Regions from separate parts of the Streptomyces zhihengii genome, predicted to be linked through region 1. Evidence: riboswitches for the same ligand, from Rfam matches in the RefSeq annotation. Region 1 holds a riboswitch; each other region holds the start of a gene.
The links. Region 1 has a riboswitch for cyclic di-AMP ahead of JE024_RS03375 (LysM peptidoglycan-binding domain-containing protein). Riboswitches for the same ligand answer to the same signal wherever they lie in the genome.
Positions count from the first base shown of each region.

Region 2: it holds a riboswitch for cyclic di-AMP, as region 1 does, so the genes downstream of both, JE024_RS14110 (C40 family peptidase) here and JE024_RS03375 (LysM peptidoglycan-binding domain-containing protein) in region 1, are expected to answer to the same signal.
Region 3: it holds a riboswitch for cyclic di-AMP, as region 1 does, so the genes downstream of both, JE024_RS09285 (M23 family metallopeptidase) here and JE024_RS03375 (LysM peptidoglycan-binding domain-containing protein) in region 1, are expected to answer to the same signal.

Region 1 covers NZ_JAFEJA010000001.1:784,084-791,028, reverse strand. Annotated here, with positions in the region: gene JE024_RS03390 (glycoside hydrolase family 65 protein) at 1-1,880, shown strand, start outside; gene JE024_RS03385 (CBS domain-containing protein) at 1,919-2,620, opposite strand; gene JE024_RS03380 (helix-turn-helix domain-containing protein) at 2,820-3,521, shown strand; cyclic di-AMP (ydaO/yuaA leader) riboswitch at 3,838-4,051, shown strand; gene JE024_RS03375 (LysM peptidoglycan-binding domain-containing protein) at 4,056-4,838, shown strand; gene JE024_RS03370 (ABC transporter permease) at 5,026-5,706, shown strand; gene JE024_RS03365 (ABC transporter permease) at 5,703-6,374, shown strand; gene JE024_RS03360 (ABC transporter substrate-binding protein) at 6,371-6,945, shown strand, end outside.
Region 2 covers NZ_JAFEJA010000001.1:3,405,869-3,412,813, forward strand. Annotated here, with positions in the region: gene JE024_RS14100 (M23 family metallopeptidase) at 1-1,551, shown strand, start outside; gene pcrA (DNA helicase PcrA) at 1,643-4,093, opposite strand; cyclic di-AMP (ydaO/yuaA leader) riboswitch at 4,337-4,498, shown strand; gene JE024_RS14110 (C40 family peptidase) at 4,501-5,667, shown strand; gene JE024_RS14115 (hypothetical protein) at 5,758-6,111, opposite strand; gene JE024_RS14120 (C40 family peptidase) at 6,478-6,945, shown strand, end outside.
Region 3 covers NZ_JAFEJA010000001.1:2,275,885-2,282,829, forward strand. Annotated here, with positions in the region: gene JE024_RS09270 (GNAT family N-acetyltransferase) at 1-1,789, opposite strand, end outside; gene JE024_RS09275 (HPr family phosphocarrier protein) at 1,954-2,235, shown strand; gene JE024_RS09280 (GntR family transcriptional regulator) at 2,442-3,119, opposite strand; gene JE024_RS09285 (M23 family metallopeptidase) at 3,478-4,263, opposite strand; cyclic di-AMP (ydaO/yuaA leader) riboswitch at 4,276-4,436, opposite strand; gene JE024_RS09290 (M16 family metallopeptidase) at 4,679-6,046, opposite strand; gene JE024_RS09295 (M16 family metallopeptidase) at 6,064-6,945, opposite strand, start outside.

The sequences.
Region 1 (6,945 bases):
CCCACCTCGTCCATGTCGACCCGGGCGACGGCGACGACGGCTCCGGCGGCGGGGACGACGGGGCGGCGGACGTCGTCTGGCTGCGCTGCCGCACCCGGACCTCGGACATCCGCGTCGGGATGGCGGCCCGCACCACCGCCGACGGCGCGGCCGGGCACGAGCGCCCGCGCGCCGACCACGAGCCGGACCGCGCCGTCCAGCGGCTGCGGCTGTCGCTCGCCGCCGGGGAGCCGCGCACCGTCGACAAGATCGTCGCGCTGCACACCTCGCGGGACACGGCCATCAGCGACCCGCTGCACGCCGCCGCCGACCGGGTCCGCCGGGCGCCCGGCTTCGAGGAGCTCCTGGAGTCGCACCGCACCGCGTGGCGCCAGCTCTGGCGCAGGGCGGCGCTGGACGTGCCGGGGGAGGCCGGGCGCATCCTGCGGCTGCACCTCTTCCATGTGCTCCAGACCCTCTCGCCGCACACGGCGGACCTCGATGTCGGCGTCCCCGCGCGCGGGCTCCACGGCGAGGCGTACCGGGGCCACATCTTCTGGGACGAGCTGTTCGTCCTGCCCTACCTCAACCTCCGGTTCCCCGAGGTCTCCCGCGCCCTGCTCACCTACCGCTACCGCCGGCTCGACCAGGCGCGCGTCCTCGCCCGCGACGCCGGGCACCGGGGCGCGATGTACCCGTGGCAGAGCGGCAGCGACGGGCGGGAGGAGACCCAGCAGCTCCATCTCAACCCGCGCTCGGGCCGCTGGCTCCCCGACCATTCGAGGCTCCAGCACCATGTCGGCTCCGCCATCGCCTACAACGTCTGGCAGTACTGCGAGGCCAGCGGCGACGCGGAGTTCCTGCACACCAAGGGCGCCGAGATGCTCACCCGGATCGCGCGCTTCTGGGCGGACTTCGCCGACTTCGACCCGGACCTCGGCCGCTACCGGATCCGGGGCGTCGTGGGGCCCGACGAGTACCACGAGGCGTACCCGGACGCCGACCGGCCCGGTCTCGACGACAACGCGTACACCAACGTCACGGCCGCCTGGGTGATCTCCCGCGCCCTGGACCTGGTGCGCGACCTGCCCGAGCCCCGGCGCGTCGACCTGCTGGAGCGCACCGGGCTCGGACCGGGGGAGCTGGAGCACTGGAAGGAGGTGTCGACCCGGCTGTACGTGCCCTTCCACGACGGGGTGATCAGCCAGTTCCACGGCTACGGGGAGCTGGCGGAGCTCGACTGGGAGGGGCTGCGCTCCCGGCACGGCGACATCCGCCGGCTGGACCGGGTGCTGGAGGCCGAGGACGACACCGTCAACCGCTACCAGGCGTCCAAGCAGGCCGATGTGCTGATGCTCGGGTACCTGTTCTCCCCGGCCGAGCTGCGCGCCCTGTTCGCCCGGCTCGGCTACGAGCTGGACGACGCGACCTGGCAGCGCACCGTGGACTACTACCTGCGGCGCACCAGCCACGGATCCACCCTCAGCGGGCTGGTCCACGGCTGGGTGCTCTCCCGGGTGCGCCGGGAGGACGCGTGGGCCTACTGCCGGGAGGCCCTGGAGGGCGACATCGCCGACCTCCAGGGCGGCACCACGGAGGAGGGCGTCCACCTGGGGGCCATGGCGGGCACCCTCGACCTGGTCCAGCGCGGGCTGACGGGCATGGAGACCCGGTCCGGCTCGCTGTGGTTCGACCCGGTGCCGTCGCCCGGGCTGTCCGAGTACGGCTTCACGATGCGCTACCACGGGCACTGGGGCGTCCGGGTGGCCGTACGGCCGGGGGAGCTGCGGATCGGGCTGCCGCCGTCGGCCGACGGCCTGCCCATCGGCGTACGGCTGGGCGGGCGCTCGGTCGTCCTGGAACCGGGCACGTCCTGCGTGCTGCCGCTTCCGGAGACCTGAGACCGCCCGGCCGGGGCCCCCCGGCCGGGCGGGCCGGCTCAGGCCGGCTCCTCCGGGCGGCTGGCACGGTCGTCGTGGCCGTCGTGGCCGTCGTGGCCGTCGTGGTCGGCACGGTCGTCGCGGCCGTCCCGGCCGTGGCGGTCCTCCGTGTCCTCCCGGTCGAAGTCCAGGCGGTTGACGACCTCCACGACGCCGTCGACGCTGCGGCACATCCGGTCCACGATCCGCACCAGCGACCGCCGCTCGACCGTGCCGCTCAGCGTCACCCGCCCGTCGTCCACCTGGACGTTCACCGCGGCGGGGGAGACCCCGAGCGTGCCGGCGAGCACGTCCTCGACGATCTCCTCCTGGATGGACCGGTCCCGGCGCAGGAAGAGCTGGAGCAGGTCGCTGCGGCTGACCACCCCGATCAGGTGCCCGTGGTCGTCGACCACCGGGAGCCGCTTGATGTGGCGCTCCTCCATCACCCGGGCCGCCCGCACCGCGCTCCACCCGGGCCGCGCGACGACGGCCGGGCTGGTCATCAGCCCCTCGGCCGTGTCCGAGCCCGTGCCGCCGGTGTGGCGGCGCAGCAGGTCGGCCTCCGACACCACGCCGACGGGGCGGCCGTCGTCGTCGATCACCGGCACGGCGGTGATCCCGTACTCGTCGAGCAGCCGGGCGATCTCCTTGAAGGCCGTGCCGCGCTGGGCGACCACGGCCTCGGGGGTCATCAGATCGGCCACGGAGCGGTGTCTCATCGCGCACCGGTCCAGCGGTTCATTCGGCACCTCCATGATCCGGCGGTCCTGTCGAGTCCAGTATTCCGAGTCTGTCCCGGCCTGGTCGGGCGGGGTGCGACCGGCGTGTGCCGCCGTGCGGGGCGGTCGGGTGCTGGCTACGGTGGGCCCGGGGCGCGGCGCCCCCGGTACCCGTACGCCGAGAGGGAAGGGCACGACCATGTCCGGACAAGCGCACTCGGAAGCGGCCGGCCCGGACGGGGGGCGCACGAGCGGCGACATCGGCCGCAGGGTGGCGGCCCGGCGGCGCCAGCTCGGGCTCTCCCGGGAGGAGCTGGCCCTGCGGGCCGCGTCGGCGCCCGGGTACATCGAGTACCTGGAGGAGAAGCCCGCCGCCCCCGGGATGGGTTTCCTGCTGCGGCTCGCCGACGCCCTGGAGACCACGGTCACGGCGCTGACGGGCGGGGACGCGGAGCTGACCGGGGGAGTGGGGCGCGCCGGGTACCACCCGCGGCTGGTCGAGCTGGAGACGGACGAGTGCTGGACGCTGCTGGGTACGCACGGTGTCGGCCGGGTCGCGGTGACCGCGCCGGACGGCCCCGCGATCCTGCCGGTGAACTATGTCGTCGCCGACCGCGAGGTGGCCTTCCGGACCTCCTCCGGCGCGCTGCCCGGCAGGGCGGCGGGCGGGGAGACGGCGTTCGAGGTCGACCACATCGACGAGGCGTTCAGCCAGGGCTGGAGCGTGCTGGTGGTCGGCACGGCGCGGACGGTCACCGACGAGGCGGGGGTGAGCCGGCTGGACGGCCTCGCGTACTCCGAGCCCTGGGCGGGCGGGGAGCGGGACCTGTGGATCGCCCTGTCGGCGGAGCGGGTCACCGGCCGGCGCATCCTGGTGCGCGGCGCACCCGGCACGATGTAGTGCAAATCGGGCATTAATTCCCAAAAGTCCCGCGAATGCCGGACCTTGATCCCCGGGTTTCCCACTCGCCCCTGATGTCCGTTTCGTTGAGCATTGGCATGATGTCGTGTGGTTGTGTCGCGGCTGGTGACATCCGTCACGCGAAGGGCCGTGAAAGCTGATCTTCCCGGCCGCATTTCCCCATCCCCCTGCGTGAATTGATGGGCCGTCGGAATTGCTTCAACATCATTTGCCGGGCTCATCGGGGTGTGCCGCATTGCGGTTGTGAATTCCAGGCTTGTTCCTTTGCGTCCCTCTCGCCTACGGTCACGGCATTCCGGACAGGACGCCGAATCCTGCCGCTGTCCGGACACCCGACCAGAGACTTCGACGGCAGGAGCGGGGGAACCAGGTAGGCCGCCGTGACGGAGGACGGCCCGGAGACATCCGGGCCCGACGCCGCCACGGCTCGGGGTGAAGCCGTGCACCGCGCGGCCGGGCATCTCCAGCCCGAACCCGACAGCTCACCTCGCAGGCGACGGAGAGGAATTCGTCATGCCTGCAATCGGCAAGCACCGCCGCAACCGGTCCCGCCGTCTCACCCGTGGCCTTCTCGTGGCCGGCACGGGCGGCGCCGCGCTCGTCCTGCCCGTGATCGCCGCGACCTCCGCGAGCGCCGCCCAGCCGGCCGCCGCCAAGGCCGCCGTCACGGCCCCCGCGCCCGCCAAGAAGGCCGCCAAGACGTACACCGTCGTCGCCGGCGACACCCTGTCGAAGATCGCCGAGAAGCAGTCGGTCTCCGGCGGCTGGAAGAAGCTCTACAACGACAACCGCCGCAACATCGGCGCGGACCCGTCGCTGATCCGCCCCGGCCTGCAGCTCACCATCGGCGCCAAGGCCGCGCCCGCGGACCGCACCGCCGACACCGCGCGCGCCGACCGCTCCGAGAAGCGCGCCGTCCCCGCCGTCGCCGGCAAGAGCGCCCCGGCCGTGAAGCCCGCCGCGGCCAAGACCTACGCCGACAACCTCGACGGCTGGATCCGCGAGTCGCTCGACATCATGGCGAAGCACGGGATCCCCGGCTCCTACGAGGGCATCCACCGCAACGTCATGCGGGAGTCCTCCGGCAACCCGCTGGCGATCAACAACTGGGACATCAACGCCGTCAACGGCGTGCCGTCCAAGGGTCTGCTCCAGGTCATCAAGCCGACCTTCGACGCCTACCACGTCGAGGGCACCGCGAACGACCAGTACGACCCGGTCGCCAACATCGTCGCCGCCTGCAACTACGCGGCCGACCGCTACGGTTCGATCGACAACGTGAACGGTCCCTACTGACCGGACCCGACGGCCCACGGGCCGCCGCACCGCACCGGGGCCTTTCCGCCGACGCACACGTCGGCGGAAAGGCCCCGGCCGCATTTCCCTCCGCGCCGGCTCCGGTGACCTCCCTCCGGCCTTTCATTGCTCCTGGAAAGGCGCAACCCAGCGCGCGCCCCCGCCGTGCCGACGCTGCAATGGACAGATGACGGCGCCCCCCGACGACTGCCTCGCGCGCAACGAATGGATCTGCGGCGACTATCTGTCCAGCCGCGGCCAGATCCTGACCGACGCGGTGCTCCAGCATCTGCGGCTCACCTTCCTCGCGGTGCTCATCGGGCTCGTCCTCGCCGTCCCGCTCGCCGTCGCCGCACGCCGCTGGGGATGGGCCGCGGCCCCCGTCCTCGGCCTCACGACGATCCTCTACACCATCCCCTCGCTGGCGATGTTCTCGCTGCTGCTGCCCGTCTACGGGCTCTCCGCCGCGCTCGTCGTCGCCGGCCTCGTCCTCTACTCGCTCACCCTGCTGGTGCGCAACATCCTCGCCGGACTGCGCGCCGTGCCGGAGGAGACCCGGCAGGCCGCGCGCGGCATGGGCTACGGTCCCGTGCGCCTGCTGTGCGCGGTCGAACTGCCGCTGGCGCTGCCCGCGGCCATGGCCGGACTGCGCATCGCCACCGTCTCCGCCGTCTCCCTGGTTACCATCGGGGCCATCGTCGGACACGGCGGGCTCGGCAATCTCATCTACGCCGGGATGAACACCTACTTCAAGGCCCAGGTGCTCACCGCGTCCGTGCTCTGCGTCGTCATCGCCGTCGCCGCCGACCTCGTGCTGCTGCTGATCCAGCGGGCGCTGACGCCGTGGACCCGCAAGGGCGCCGCGTGAACACCCTCGCGGACACCTGGGACTGGCTCACCACCGGCGCCAACTGGGCGGGGGACGGCGGCATCGGGCAGCGGCTGGCCGAACACCTCTACCTCACCGCCGTCTGCCTCGCCCTGAGCTGCCTGATCGCCCTGCCCGTCGCCCTCGTCCTCGGGCACCTCGGCAGGGGCGGCGCGCTCGCCGTCAACATCTCCAACGCCGGCCGTGCCGTGCCCACCTTCGCCGTCCTCGTGCTGCTGCTGCTCAGCCCCGTCGGCGCCTACGGCTCCTGGCCCACCGTCATCGCCCTGGTGCTCTTCGCCGTGCCGCCGCTGCTCACCAACGCCTACGTCGGCATGCGCGGCGTCGACCGGGACGTCGTCCGGGCCGCCCGGGGCATGGGGATGACGGGTACGCAGACCCTCGTCCGTGTCGAACTGCCGCTCGCCATGCCGCTGATCGTCACCGGACTGCGGATCGCCGCCGTGCAGCTCGTCGCCACCGCCACCATCGCGGCGCTCGCCGGCGGCGGCGGACTCGGCCGCGTCATCACCGCGGGCTTCAACCTCGCCTCCACCCCGCAGGTCGTCGCCGGAGCGGTGCTGGTGGCGGCCCTGGCCCTGGTCGTGGAGGCGCTGTTCGAGGCGGCGCGGCGGCTGGCCCCGCGCCGGGGCGGGAGTGCCGCGTGAGAGCGCGTCTCGCGCTCGCGGCGGCGGCGCTCCTCGCGGCCGGCGCCTGCGCCACCGGCCCGTCGCTGGAGAACCGGGGCGAGATCACCGCCGCCCCCGGCGACAGCCGGCGGCTGACGGTGGGGACGGCCGGATTCACCGAGAGCGAGCTGCTCGCCCGGATGTACTCCCTGCTGCTGCGCGACGCCGGGTACCGGACCGAGATCCTGTCCGTCACCAACCGCGAACTGTACGAGCCGGCCCTGGAGAACGGGCAGATCGACGTGGTGGCCGAGTACGCCGCCACCTTCGCCGACTGGCTCGCCGCCAAGGTCCACGGCCCCGACGCGCCGCCCGCGGGCTCACCCGACCTCGGCGCCACCATGACCGCGCTGCGCGCCCTCGCCGCACCGCGCGGCCTCACCGTGCTCGACCCCGGACGGGCCGTGGACCAGAACGCCTTCGCCGTCACCCGCGAGTACGCCGCCAAGCACCGCCTGCGCACCCTCAGCGATCTGGGGCGCTCGGGGCAGCCGGTGCGGCTCGCGGCCGGCGACGAGTGCGTCCGCCGCCCCTACTGCGCCCCGGGTCT
Region 2 (6,945 bases), 2.6 Mb from region 1:
CACGAAGCGGGCCACAGCGGCCAGTACGACGCCTCCGCCTGGGACGCGTCCGCCCCGACCGCCGGCTACGACGCCTACGCGTCGGCCCAACAGCCCTCGTACGACCAGCAGTACGCGCAGTACGACACCACCGGCCAGTGGGACGCGAGCGCCTGGAACCAGGCCGGCGAGACGGGCGGCTACGAGACCGCCGCCGCCACCTTCGCGTACGACACGACGGGGCAGTGGGCATCCCCCTCCGTCGACACCGGCGCCTTCGACGCCACCGCGTGGAACCATGGCACGGGCACCCCGGAGGGTCTCGTACCGCAACAGTTCGCCCCGGAGCAGGAGTTCGCCCCGGCCCCCGGCTACGACACCGGCGCCTACACCGAGTACCAGGAAGCCGAGTACCGGGAAGCCGAGTACCAGCACACCGCGTACTCCGCCGACGCCGGCCACCTCACCGGCACGGACTACGGGCAGACCACCGACTACGCGCAGGCCCAGGACTACGGGCAGCAGACGCACGACCTCCCGCAGCACGACCTCCCGCAGCACGGCGACGAATCCGCCGCCCTGCCGGACCACGACCACACCGGGTACGACGCGGCGCGGTACGAGGACCTCGGCCACGAGTCCGCGTACGACACGGCCGCCTACGACGAGGCCGCCCCCGGCGGGGAGCATCCGGACGACGAGCCGGCCGGCCACGCCCACCCCGCCGACGACGGCGCCGTGGACGACGAGCCCGACCAGCACAGCGCGCTGACCCAGACGATGACGGCGGTGCCGGTCACCCCCCGCCCGGTCCGCCGCGCCGGCGGCAGCCGCGGCAGGCGCCGCACGCCCGCCAAGCGCTCGGCCCTCCTCACCGTCGCCGTGCCCTCCGCCTGCGTGATGGGCGTCGCCGGCATCGCGGCCGCCTCGGTCGGCGACATCGGCGCCGTCGAGAAGAAGGACGACACGGCCAACCTCGCCGCCGCGGACCCGGCCTCCGTGAAGCCGGTCGCCGTCAACAACGAGATGGACACCCAGCTCGCCGCCCTGAGCGCCGACGCCCGCGACTTCGGTGACCGCGCCTCGCGCACCCAGGAGCGCATCGACCTCAAGGAACGCCAGGCGGCGGAGAAGAAGAAGCGCGAGGAGGAGGCGGCCCGCCGCGAGGCGCTGCGACCGAAGTTCTCGCTCCCGGTCAAGCGGACGGGCCTGAGCGCCTACTACGGCCAGTCCGGCGTCAACTGGATGTCGCTGCACAGCGGTATCGACTTCCCCGTGATGCAGGGCACCGAGGTCCTGGCCGCCACCGACGGCACCGTGCGCACCCAGTGGAACGGCGCCTACGGCAACATGGTCATCGTGACCGCCGCCGACGGCACCGAGACCTGGTACTGCCACCTCAGCTCGGCCAAGATCCGCAGCGGCTCGGTCAAGGCGGGCGACGTGATCGCCTACTCGGGCGACACCGGCAACTCCACCGGCCCGCACCTGCACTTCGAGGTGCGCCCCGGTGGCGGCGCGGCGATCGACCCGCTGGCCTGGCTGCGCAGCCACGGCCTCGACCCCACGTAGATCTCGGCGCACCGGCCCCGGCCGGACCTGCGCACACCGGAAAGGGGGCCGCTACGCGGCCCCCTTCTCGCGTCCCCGGGAGGGGGATCGGTCAGAGCTTCTCGACCGGCGCGTACCGCAGCAGCAGCCTCTTCGGCTTCTCGTCGCCGAAGTCGATCGTCGCCTGGGCCTCCGAGCCGGAGCCCGTCACGCCCACGACCGTCCCGAGACCGAACTGGTCATGGGTGACCCGGTCCCCCACCGACAGGGCGATCACGGGCTTGTCGTTGGTGCGCCGGGTCGCGAAGCCGGACGCCCCCGCGCGGGAGCGGGACGACGACAGCGACGAGGTGATCCCGGACGTCGGCCCGGCGGGCGCGGCCATGGGGCCGGTGCGCCGCCAGTCCAGGTGCGCGACCGGGATCTCCTCCAGGAAGCGCGACGGCGGGTTGTACGAGGGCTGCCCCCAGGCGCTGCGCATCGACGAACGCGTCAGGTACAGGCGCTCCCGGGCCCGGGTGATGCCCACGTACGCCAGCCGGCGCTCCTCCTCCAGCTCCTTGGTCTGGCCCAGCGCCCGCATGTGCGGGAAGACGCCGTCCTCCATGCCGGTCAGGAAGACCACCGGGAACTCCAGCCCCTTCGCGGTGTGCAGGGTCATCAGCGTGATGACGCCGGTGCCCTCCGCCTCGTCGTCGGGGATCTGGTCGGAGTCCGCCACCAGCGCGACCTGCTCCAGGAACTCCGCCAGCGTGCCGGCGCCCTCCTCCTCGGAGCGGTCCTGCTCGAACTCCAGCGCCACGGCCGCCAGTTCCTGGAGGTTCTCGATGCGCGTCTCGTCCTGCGGGTCGGTGGACGCCTGGAGTTCGGCGAGGTAGCCCGTCCGCTCCAGGACGGCCTCCAGCACGACGGCGGGACCGGCGCCGGACTCGGCGATGGTCCGCAGCTCCTCCATGAGCACGTTGAACCGCTTGACCGCGTTGGCCGACCGGGCGGCCATGCCGTAGGCCTCGTCGACCCGCTTGAGCGCCTGCGGGAAGGTGATCCGCTCACGCTGCGCCAGGGCGTCGACCATCGCCTCGGCCCGCTCGCCGATGCCGCGCTTGGGCACGTTGAGGATGCGGCGCAGCGGCACGTTGTCCTCGGGGTTGGCGAGCACCCGCAGATAGGCCAGCACGTCGCGGACCTCCTTGCGCTCGTAGAAGCGCACGCCGCCGACGACCTTGTAGGGCAGGCCGACGCGGATGAAGATCTCCTCGAAGACACGGGACTGCGCGTTCGTCCGGTAGAAGACGGCGACGTCCCCGGCGCGGGCGTCGCCCGCGTCCGTGAGCCGGTCGATCTCGTCGGCGACGAACTGCGCCTCGTCGTGCTCGGTGTCCGCGACGTAGCCGGTGATCCGGGCGCCCTCGCCCGCGTTGGTCCACAGGTTCTTCGGGCGGCGGGACTCGTTGCGCTCGATGACGGCGTTGGCGGCGGAGAGGATCGTCTGGGTGGAGCGGTAGTTCTGCTCCAGCAGGATCGTGGTCGCGTCCGGGTAGTCCTCCTCGAACTGGAGGATGTTGCGGATGGTCGCGCCGCGGAAGGCGTAGATCGACTGGTCGGCGTCGCCGACGACGCACAGCTCGGCCGGCCCCAGGTCCTCGTAGCCGGTGCCGACCAGCTCGCGCACGAGCGTGTACTGGGCGTGGTTGGTGTCCTGGTACTCGTCGACCATGACGTGCCGGAAGCGGCGGCGGTAGTGCTCGGCCACGTCGGGGAAGGCCTGGAGCAGGTGGACCGTCGTCATGATGATGTCGTCGAAGTCCAGCGCGTTGGCCTCGCGCAGCCGCGACTGGTACATCCGGTACGCCTCGGCCAGCGTCTTCTCGAAGCCGTCGGCCGCCTGGTCGGCGAAGGTCTCCTCGTCGATCAGCTCGTTCTTCAGGTTGGAGATCTTGGCGCTGAACGACTTCGGCGGGAACTTCTTCGGGTCGAGGTCCAGGTCGCGGCAGACCAGCGCCATCAGGCGCTTGGAGTCGGCGGCGTCGTAGATCGAGAACGACGAGGTGAAGCCGAGCCTCTTCGACTCGCGGCGCAGGATGCGCACACAGGCGCTGTGGAACGTCATGACCCACATGGCGTTCGCCCGGGGGCCGACGAGCTGCTCGACCCGCTCCTTCATCTCCCCGGCGGCCTTGTTGGTGAAGGTGATCGCCAGTATCTGGCCGGGGTGGACGTGCCGGGTGCCCAGCAGATGGGCGATGCGGTGGGTCAGCACCCTGGTCTTGCCGGAGCCCGCGCCGGCGACGATGAGCAGCGGGGAGCCGGTGTGGACGACCGCGGCCGACTGCTGTTCGTTCAGCCCGTCGAGCAGGGCGGCCGGATCCGCCACGGGGCGCGGGTGGCCGTCGCGGTAGTAGCCCTCGCGGGCCGGGGGCACGTCGTAGCCGCCCTGGAAGAGGTCGTCCGGGATCGGCTCCGGTGCGTGCTCCTCGGGCGGCGGGGGCTGCTCCTCCTGGTGGGGCTCCCCCTCGGGGGACTGGAGGCCGGCCAGGAAGCTGTCGTCAAAGAGGCTGCTCATCGCCTACCGAGTCTAGGCGGCCCCACCGACACTCCGGGCCGCATCGGCGGACCCGCCCCCGGAGCAGGGGACGGGACACGGTGTGTGACCGGGCGGATCCGGGACGCCATCGCCGCGTCGCCGGTGAAGAAGGTCACGAAAATGTATCGGACATATCGAACATCAACCTTCACAGCACCCGCACGAGTTGGCTAGCGTGCTCGACCAGACGGCCCGCACCCCTCCCGGCGAACCGCGCCGAACGGGTCGACTGCGCCGAATCCGTGCTGACCGCTGGGCAGTTCGGAACCGGGGACCCACTCAAGCAGCACCGGGGTGAATCGGGCCGTGTCCGCACGGCCCGTAGGGCACCTTCCGTTCGCCCGAACCCGACAGCTAACCCGGTAGGCGGTCCACGGAAGAAGGAGATGCCGGCCTTGGCGTCGCATCGCAGGATCCGCAGTCGCAGCACCAGGACCTCCCCCGCCGTCGGGTTCACGACGGCCGCCCTCGCGGGCGTCACCCTCCTGTCGACGCAGAGCGCCACCGCCTCGCCGAACGACCCCAAGCCCTCCATCGAGGAGGTGCAGAAGAAGGTCGACGACCTCTACCGCCAGGCCGGCAGCGCGACCCAGGAGTACAACAAGGCCAAGGAGTCCACGGCCGAGCAGCGGCGTGAGGTCGACACCCTGCTCGACGAGGCGGCCACCCGCGCCGAGCAGCTCAACGAGTCCCGCCGGGCGCTCGGCACGTTCGCCGCCGCCCAGTACCGCACGGGCGCGGTCACCCCGACCGCCGCGCTGATGTTCGCGGACAGCCCGCAGGCGTACTTCGACCAGTCGCAGCTCATGAACCGCATGACCGACCAGCAGCGGACGGCGGTCAAGGACTACGAGGACGAGCGCGCCGCGGCGGCCGTGCAGCGCGCGGAGGCGGGCAGGAAGCTCCAGGCGCTCACCGAGTCCCAGCAGGCGCTGCGCACGAGCAAGCAGACCGTGCAGACCAAGCTCACCGAGGCCCGCACGCTGCTCGACCGGCTGACGGCCGAGGAGAAGGCCCGGCTCGCCGCCGCCGAGCGCAAGAAGGAGGAGGAGGCCCGGCGGAAGGCGGAGGAGAAGGCCAAGGCGGAGGCCGAGGCCCGCGCTGCGGCGGAGGCCGAGGCGGCCCGCCAGGAGAGGGAGCGGCAGCAGCAGGAGCAGCCGCCGCCTTCCGGCGGTACCGGCGGCACGACCGACGGCAACTACACGGCCAAGGCCGACAAGGTGCTCGCCTTCGCCCGCGCCCAGATCGGCAAGCCCTACGTCTGGGGTGCGACCGGGCCGAGCTCCTACGACTGCTCCGGGCTGACGCAGGCGGCCTGGAAGGCGGCCGGCGTCGACCTGCCGCGCACCACCTGGGACCAGGTGGAGGTCGGCAAGCGGGTGGCGACGGCCGATCTGCTCCCCGGTGACCTCGTCTTCTTCTACGACGACATCAGCCATGTCGGCATCTACATCGGCGACGGCATGATGATCCACGCCCCGAAGCCGGGGGCGAACGTCCGCGAGGAGTCGATCTACTACATGCCGATCTACGGCAGCGTCCGCCCGGTCTGACCCCGGAGCGGACCGGGCGCCCGACGGAAGGGGGCGGCGGCGGCATCACCGGCCGCCGCCGCCCCCTGTGCGCGAGGCGGTTCCCCGGGATCAGGTCCAGAGCGTCGCGATGAAGATGTTGGCGACCGTCAGCCCGCCGACGGCTCCGAAGACGGCCTTGTCGACGCGCTCCTCGTCCCGCTTGACGTAGACCAGGCCGAGGATCACCACCAGCACCGCGAGCTTGATGCCGATCTTGAGGTTGTTCACCGTCTGGTCGTCGGCCTGGTTGAGGCCCACCAGCGCGACGCCGGTGACCAGCATCGTCAGCGCGCCGTGCAGCATCGCGGGGACGAAGCGGGCCGTCCCCGCGCCCATCGCCTTCATCTGGGTGAGGAAGCCACCCAGCAGTGAGGCGATGCCGATGATGTGCAGGGCCACGAAGACATTGATGAGTACGTCCATGCGGCGGAGCCTATGCGGCCCCCGACGGCGGTCCGGCGGCCGGGGCCCTCTTACCGCACGGGCGGGCGGCCCGGCCGCCGTCGGCGGACATCGGTCAGGACAGGGGGCGGACCGATGCCCCCGGCAGACGGCAGAACGTCAGGAAACGGGCAGCTACGAGCACATTCGGGCAGTTGTGTTCCTCATGTCTCGCTCCGGTAACGGCCGGGGCTAGCGTCTCGCACCAGGTGGCCGCTCCCACCGCCGCCGTGCAGCCGGGCGGCACGGCCACCCCCGCCGAAGGTCCGGCGGCATGCCCGCTCCCCCGTGCGGCGTGCCGCCGGGCCGCGGGACCGGCGGACGGACGACGGAAGGAACGGCGCCACCGTGGCAGCGCACCGGAAACCGCACCGCAGCCCCCACCGAAAACCCCAGCGGAATCCGCTCGCCGGACCGGCCGCCCGCACCGCGGCCACCCTGGCCCTCGCGGGAGCGGCCGCCGGCGCGGCGGGCGGCCTCGCCCACGCCGAGCCGCACCTCACCCCCGCGCAGATCAAGGCCCGCGTCGACGCCCTGTACCAGCAGGCCGAGGCGGCCACCGAGAAGTACAACGGCGCGAAGGAGCGCTCGGACACGGCCCGGGAGGCGCTCGACGCGCTCCGCGACCGGGCGGCCCGCAGCACCGAGCAGCTGAGCGCCTCCCGCGCCGCCCTCGGTTCCTTCGCGACGGCCCAGTACCGCGCGGGCGGCATGGACCCGGGGCTGCGGCTCGCGCTGACCTCGTCCCCCGACGCCTACCTGGAGCAGGCCGCGCTGGCCGAGCGGGTCGGCGACCGGCAGGCCCGGGCGGTCGCG
Region 3 (6,945 bases), 1.5 Mb from region 1:
CCGGACTCGCCGCGGCCGCGTCCGTCAGCGCCGCCGCGAGGCTCTCCCCGTCACCGGCCTCGGTGACGCCGTCCTCCCCCACCCACGGGATCGCCGTCACGATCACCGCGTCGCAGCGGTCGTCGCCGAGCGCACCGGCCAGCGCCGCCCGGAAGTCGGCGGGCGTCGCGCCCGTGGTCAGGTCGAGCGGGGGCAGCGGGCGCAGGCCCTCCGTGAGGCAGGCGTCGTAGGCGAGCAGACCGAGGGACTCGGAGTTGCCGAGGATCGCGACCCGGGGCCCGGCGGGCAGCGGCTGGCCCGCGAGCATCAGCCCCGCGTCGACCAGTTCGGTCACCGTGTCGACACGGATCACGCCGGCCTGGCGCATCAGCGCCCCGACCGTCGCGTCCGGGATGCGGGTCACCGGCACCGCGTGCCCCGGGGGCGCGCTGCCGCTGTGCCGGGCGCCCTTGACGACGACCACGGGCTTGACCGCGGCCGTGCGGCGGGCGAGCCGGGTGAACTTGCGCGGGTTGCCGATGGACTCCAGGTACAGCAGGACGACGTCGGTGCCGGTGTCCTCGTACCAGTACTGGAGGAAGTCGTTGCCGGAGACGTCGGCCCGGTTCCCGGCGGAGATGAACGAGGAGAGCCCCGCGCCGCGCCGGTGCAGCCCCGCGAGCAGCGCGATGCCGATGGCGCCGGACTGGGTGAACAGCCCGATGCGGCCGGGGGCGGGCGACTCGGGGGCGAGCGAGGCGTTGAGCCGGACGGTGTCGGCGGTGTTGATGATCCCGAAGGCGTTCGGTCCGATGATCCGCATGCCGTACGAGCGCGCCTGGCGGACCAGTTCCCGCTGCCGCTCCCTGCCGCCCGAGCCCGTCTCCGCGTACCCGGCGCTCACCACGACCAGGCCGCGGGCGCCGTGCTCACCGCAGTCGGCGACCGCCTCGGGGACCCGGTCCGCCGGTACGGCGATCACGGCCAGGTCGACGGGCTCGCCGATCTCGCCGAGGGAGCGCACGGCCGGCACGCCGTCGACGGTGTCGAGCTCCTCGGGGAAGGCGCTGTTCACCGCGTGGACCCGGCCCGTGAATCCGGCCTGGAGGAGATTGCGCAGCGCGGTGCGCCCGACACCACCGGGCCGTCGGCCGACCCCGACCACGGCGACGGAGCCGGGGGCGAGCAGCCGCTGCACGGACCGGGCCTCCGCGCGCTGTTCCCGGCCGCGCTGGACGGCGAGGGACGCCTCGGTCGGCTCCAGTTCGAGGGTGAGGTGGACGGAGCCGTCCTCGAAGCTGCGCCGCTGGGTGTAGCCGCCGTCCCGGAACACCTTGATCATCTTGTTGTTGGCCGGCAGCACCTCGGCCGCGAAGCGCCGGATGCCGCGCTCCCTGGCGACCGCCGCGATGTGCTCCAGCAGCGCGGAGGCCACGCCACGGCCCTGGTGGGCGTCCTGGACGAGGAAGGCGACCTCGGCTTCGTCGGCGGGCGGCCCGGCGGGGCGGCCCGTCGCGTCGATCCGGTCGTAGCGCACGGTGGCGATGAACTCGTCGCCCGCGGTCATGGCGAGCCCGACGCGGTTCACGAAGTCGTGGTGGGTGAAGCGGTGCACGTCCTTGTCGGACAGACGGGGGTAGGGCGCGAAGAAGCGGTAGTACTTCGACTCGTCGGAGACCTGCTCGTAGAAGCTCACCAGGCGGTCGGCGTCCTCGGCGGTGATCGGCCTGATCCGGGCCGTGCCGCCGTCGCGCAGGACCACGTCGGCTTCCCAGTGATCGGGGTAGGCGTGCTCCGGCGGCGTCTGCATGGGCCAAGCGTACGGCCGTGTCACCGGTCGCGTGGAGGGGTGTGGACAGGCACGCTGAGAGGGCCTCCGGGCCGGGCCGCCGGGCCTCGTTCCGTCGGCGGGAGCACGTCGCACCACATGAGAGAATGGTCTAGACAACCCGTTAAGACTTGAAGGGCAACACCATGGCTGAGCGTCGCGTCAATGTCGGCTGGGCCGAGGGCCTTCACGCCCGCCCCGCGTCCATCTTCGTCCGTGCCGCCACGGCCTCCGGCGTCCCCGTGACGATCGCCAAGGCCGACGGCAACCCGGTCAACGCCGCGTCCATGCTGGCCGTGCTCGGCCTCGGCGCCCAGGGCGGCGAGGAGATCGTGCTGGCCTCCGACGCGGACAACGCCGATGCCGCGCTGGACCGCCTGGCCAAGCTGGTCGCCGAGGGCCTGGACGAGCTGCCCGAGACCGTCTGAACGGCGGCCGGGCCACGGGCCCCGCGGGTGCACCCCCGCACGCTTCGCGGAAAAGCCGCGGCAACCCCCCGAGGGCGCCGCGGCTTTTTTGTGCCGCTTGCCGGTAATTCACAGGCCCGGCACGGCTAATGAATTACCGGCCGGGAGAATTCGGGCAGCAGAAAGAGGCGCCCGCGAATGGCTCCTCTTTGTATACGGCCCCTCTGTTAATTGCGGGCGCTCCCGATGTTTACGGCGTGTTGCGAAGTCCTCACCCGCTCCGGGCGGCGCAGCCGGTGCGCGGCGGCCGCGCGCTCGGCGTGCAGGGCGGTGAGCGCACGCGCCCGCTCCACGTCACCGCGTGCGACCGCGTCCACGATGGCGCCGTGCTCGGCCCAGGACTCCACGGGCGCCGCGGGCTGGTCGACCGTGTACATCCACGCGGTCTTGTGGCGGAGCTGGGTGAGCAGCGCCGTGAGCCCGGGGCTGCCGCAGGCCTGGGCGAGCGTCTCGTGGAACCAGGCGCCCAGCGAGCGCAGATCCTCGCCCTGACCGCGCCGTGCGCGGTCCTGACCGAGGCGCACCAGGCCGCGCAGCACCTTCAGATGGGCCTCGGTGCGCCGCTGTGCCGCGCGCGCGGCACCGAGGGGCTCCAGCAGCAGCCGGATCTCCAGGAGATCGGCGGCCTCCTGGTCGGTCGGCTCGGCGACATGCGCCCCGGCGTGACGGCGGGTGACGACGAAGCCCTCGGACTCCAGCGTGCGCAGCGCCTCCCGCACGGGGACGCGGGAGACCCCGTAGCGGCGAGCGAGCTGCTCCTCGGTGAGCCGGCTGCCGCGCTCGAAGACACCGGTGACGATGTCGTCGCGAATCGCCGTGCATACAGAGTGCGCGGGAATGCGCATGGCCGAACCTCCGTCTGATCCGCACGAAAATCTGCACCGATTGACTCGTGTCCGGCGACTCTATTCCAGTCCGCGGGATTTTCCGAAGGCCGAGGGGAATCCGTGGATATCTTCTGGGCTTTTGGCCGGAATCGGAAGGCCGGATCGCGGGCGCGGACGGCCCCGCCGGACCGGGCGGCCGGATCGCGGGAGCGGACGACCCCGCCGGACCGTCCCTACCGCATCGCGGGAGCGGGACGGGCCCGCCGGCCGGGCGGCCGGACAGCGGGCGCGGGGACGGCCCCGCCGCCCCTCGTGCACCCCTGCCACGCACGACAGCCCCCGGCGCGGTGCCGGGGGCTGTCGGAGGCGGTGCGGGTCAGACGCTGACGCCGCGGGCGCGCAGATACGCGACCGGGTTGATGTCGGAGCCGTACTCGGCCGTGGTGCGGGCCTCGAAGTGCAGGTGGGGGCCGGTCGAGTTGCCGGTCGAGCCGGACAGTCCGAGCCGCTGGCCCGCCATGACCTGCTGGCCGACGGAGACGGCGATCGACGACAGGTGGCCGTACTGCGTGTACGTGCCGTCGTTCATACGGAGGACGACGTTGTTGCCGTACGCGCCGCCCCAGCCGGCCTCGACCACGGTGCCGGCGCCGACCGCGACGACGGTGCTGCCGGACGCGGCGCGGAAGTCGACGCCGGAGTGGCTGCCGGAGGACCAGAGGTTGCCGCCGGTCTGGTAGCCGGTCGTCACATGGGAGCCGGCGACCGGGATCCGGAAGGCGTTCAGCCGCTTGCGCTCGGCCTCGCGGGCGGCGCGCTCCTTGGCCTCGCGTATCTCCTTGGCGCGCGCCTCGGCCTTGCGCTTCGCCTCGGCCTCGGCCTCGGCCTTCGCCTTGGCGCGGGCGGCGGCCTCGGCGGCCTCCTTCTTCTGCGCGGCCGCCTGGTCGGCGATCTCGTCGGCGATGGACCCCATGGACACGATCTGGGTGAGGCCGGTGTCCTCGACGGAGGCGGCGGCCTCGGCGTCGGCGGCGACCGCCGGGGAGGCGAGGGTGCCGATGACGCCCGCGGTGGCGAGGGTCGCGACGCCGGCCAGGTTCGCGCTCCTGCGCGTCAGGCGGCTCGGGGCACGGTGCTTCCCGGTGGCACGGGTGAACGCCATGAAGAGGCTGGTCCTTTCCTTCCTTCTCGCCTACCGGGTTAGCTGACGGGTTCGGAGCAGGAAGGTCTCCTACGGGCACCTCCGCGGACGAAGGCATCCGATTCACCCCAGGGACTGCATGGGTCCCCGGCTCCCCAGGCTCGCGCCTGACGGGGACTCGGCGATGACTGTCCGATGCCGCGGGCGCGGCGGGGTTTCGGCGAACAGCCGGATCGACGCTAGGCAGGCCGCCAGTCGATCACCAAACGGAACGGCGCTTTTGTCACGCATGCCACAGGACAGAGAAGGACGCTCTCCCCAAAAGGGACAAGGGACGGGAAACGAGGGGACCCCGGCATCACGCATCGCACCGGGGTCCCCTCGCCACCTCTTCGCCCCTTTTCGGGCGCTTTCGCGCCTGCCGGGGCCCGGCCGGTCAGCCGGTGACGACGCTCACCTCGCCGATGCCGAGCGCCTTGACGGGCTCCGCGATCTGCGAGGCGTCGCCGACCAGGACCGTCACCAGGCGGTCCACCGGGAAGGCGCTGACCGCCGCGGCGGTGGCCTCCACCGTGCCCGTGTCGGCCAGGCGCGCGTACAGCCGGGCCTGGTAGTCGTCCGGGAGGTGCTGCTCCACCTGGTCGGCCAGGGTCGCCGCGACGGAGGCCGCCGTCTCGAACTTCAGCGGGGCGACACCCACGAGGTTCTGCACGGCGACGTCGCGCTCGGCGTCGGTGAGGCCGTCGGCCGCCAGGGTGCGCAGCACCTTCCACAGGTCGTCCAGCGCGGGACCGGTGTTGGGCGTGTCCACCGAGCCGCTGATGGCGAGCATCGCGGCACCCGATCCGTCGGGGGCCGACAACAGCACCTGCCCGAAGGCCCGCACGCCGTAGGTGTACCCCTTCTCCTCGCGCAGCACCCGGTCCAGACGGGAGGTCAGCGTGCCGCCGAGGCAGTAGGAGCCGAGCACCTGGGCCGGCCAGACGCTCGCGTGGCGGTCGGGACCGACACGGCCGATGAGGAGCTGGGTCTGCACGGCGCCGGGACGGTCGACGATGACCACCCGGCCGGTGTCGTCCGCGGTCACCGGCGGGACCGGACGCGGGGACGCCTTGTCGCCCGTCCACGCGCCGAGGGTCTCCGCGAGCACGGCGTCCACGTCGGTGTCCGCGAGATCGCCGACGATCACACAGGTCGCCGTGGCCGGCCGGACGTGGGCCTCGTAGAAGGCGCGCACGGCCGCGGCGTCGATCCGCGACACCGTGTCCTCCGTGCCCTGGCGCGGACGCGAGACACGCAGGGTGGGCGGGAACAGCTCGGCGGAGAGCTGCTTGGCCGCCCGGCGGGCCGGGTTGGCCATCTCGTGCGGGATCTCGTCGAGCCGGTTGCGCACCAGCCGGCCGACCTCGCCGTCGGCGAACGCCGGGGCGCGCAGGGCGTCGGCGAGCAGGCCGAGCGCCTTGGGCAGACGCGACGCGGGGACCTCCAGGGAGACCCGGACGCCCGCGTGGTCCGCCATCGCGTCCAGCGTGGCGCCGCAGCGCTCCAGTTCGGCGGCGAAGTCCTCGGCGCTGTGCTTGTCGGTGCCCTCGGAGAAGGCCCGCGCCATGATCGTGGCGACGCCGTCGAGGCCCGCGGGCTCCGCGTCGAGCGGCGCGTCGAGGAGCACCTCCACCGCGACGACCTGCTGACCGGGGCGGTCGCAGCGCAGCACGGTGAGCCCGTTGTCCAGGGTGGAGCGCTCCGGCGCGGGGAACGCCCAGGGACGGGCCGTACCGGCGGCCGGCTGCGGGTGGAAGTCCATGGTCACGGCAGCGTCGCTCACTGGTCCGCCCCCTCGGTGTCGTCGTTCTCGTCGGCGGTGATCGGTTCGTAGACCAGCACGGCCCGGTTGTCCGGGTGCAGTCGCGCCTTGGCGACGGCCTGCACCTCCTCGGGGGTGATGTCGAGGACGCGCTGGACGGCGGTCAGCGCGAGCTGCGGGTCGCCGAACAGCACCGCGTAGCGGCAGAGTTCGTCGGCGCGGCCGGCCACGGTGCCCAGCCGGTCCAGCCATTCGCGCTCCAGCTGGGCCTGCGCGCGCTCCATCTCCTCGGGGGTCGGCCCCTCGGCGGCGAAGCGGGCCAGCTCCTCGTCGACCGCGGTCTCGATCTGCGGGACCTCGACGCCGCCGGACGTCTTGACGTCCAGCCAGCCCAGCGACGGGGCGCCGGCCAGGCGCAGCAGCCCGAAGCCGGCGGCCACCGCCGTCTGGTCGCGGCGGACCAGCCGGTTGTGCAGCCGGGAGGACTCCCCGCCGCCGAGGACGGTGAGCGCCAGGTCCGCGGCGTCGCACTCGCGGGTGCCGTCGTGGGGCAGCCGGTAGGCGGCCATCAGGGCGCGGGCGGGCACCTCCTCGACGACCTCCTCGCGGAGCTGGCTCCCGATGGTGTCGGGGAGGGTGCCGTCGCGCGGCGGCTGCTTTCCGTCGTGCGAGGGGATCGACCCGAAGTACTTCTCGACCCAGGCGAGGGTCTCCTCGGGGTCGATGTCGCCGACGATCGACAGCACCGCGTTGTTCGGCGCGTAGTAGGTGCGGAAGAACGCCCGGGCGTCCTCGAGGGTGGCCGCGTCGAGGTCGGCCATGGAGCCGATCGGCGTGTGGTGGTACGGGTGGCCCGCCGGGTAGGCGAGGGCCGTCAGCTTCTCGAAGGCGGTGCCGTA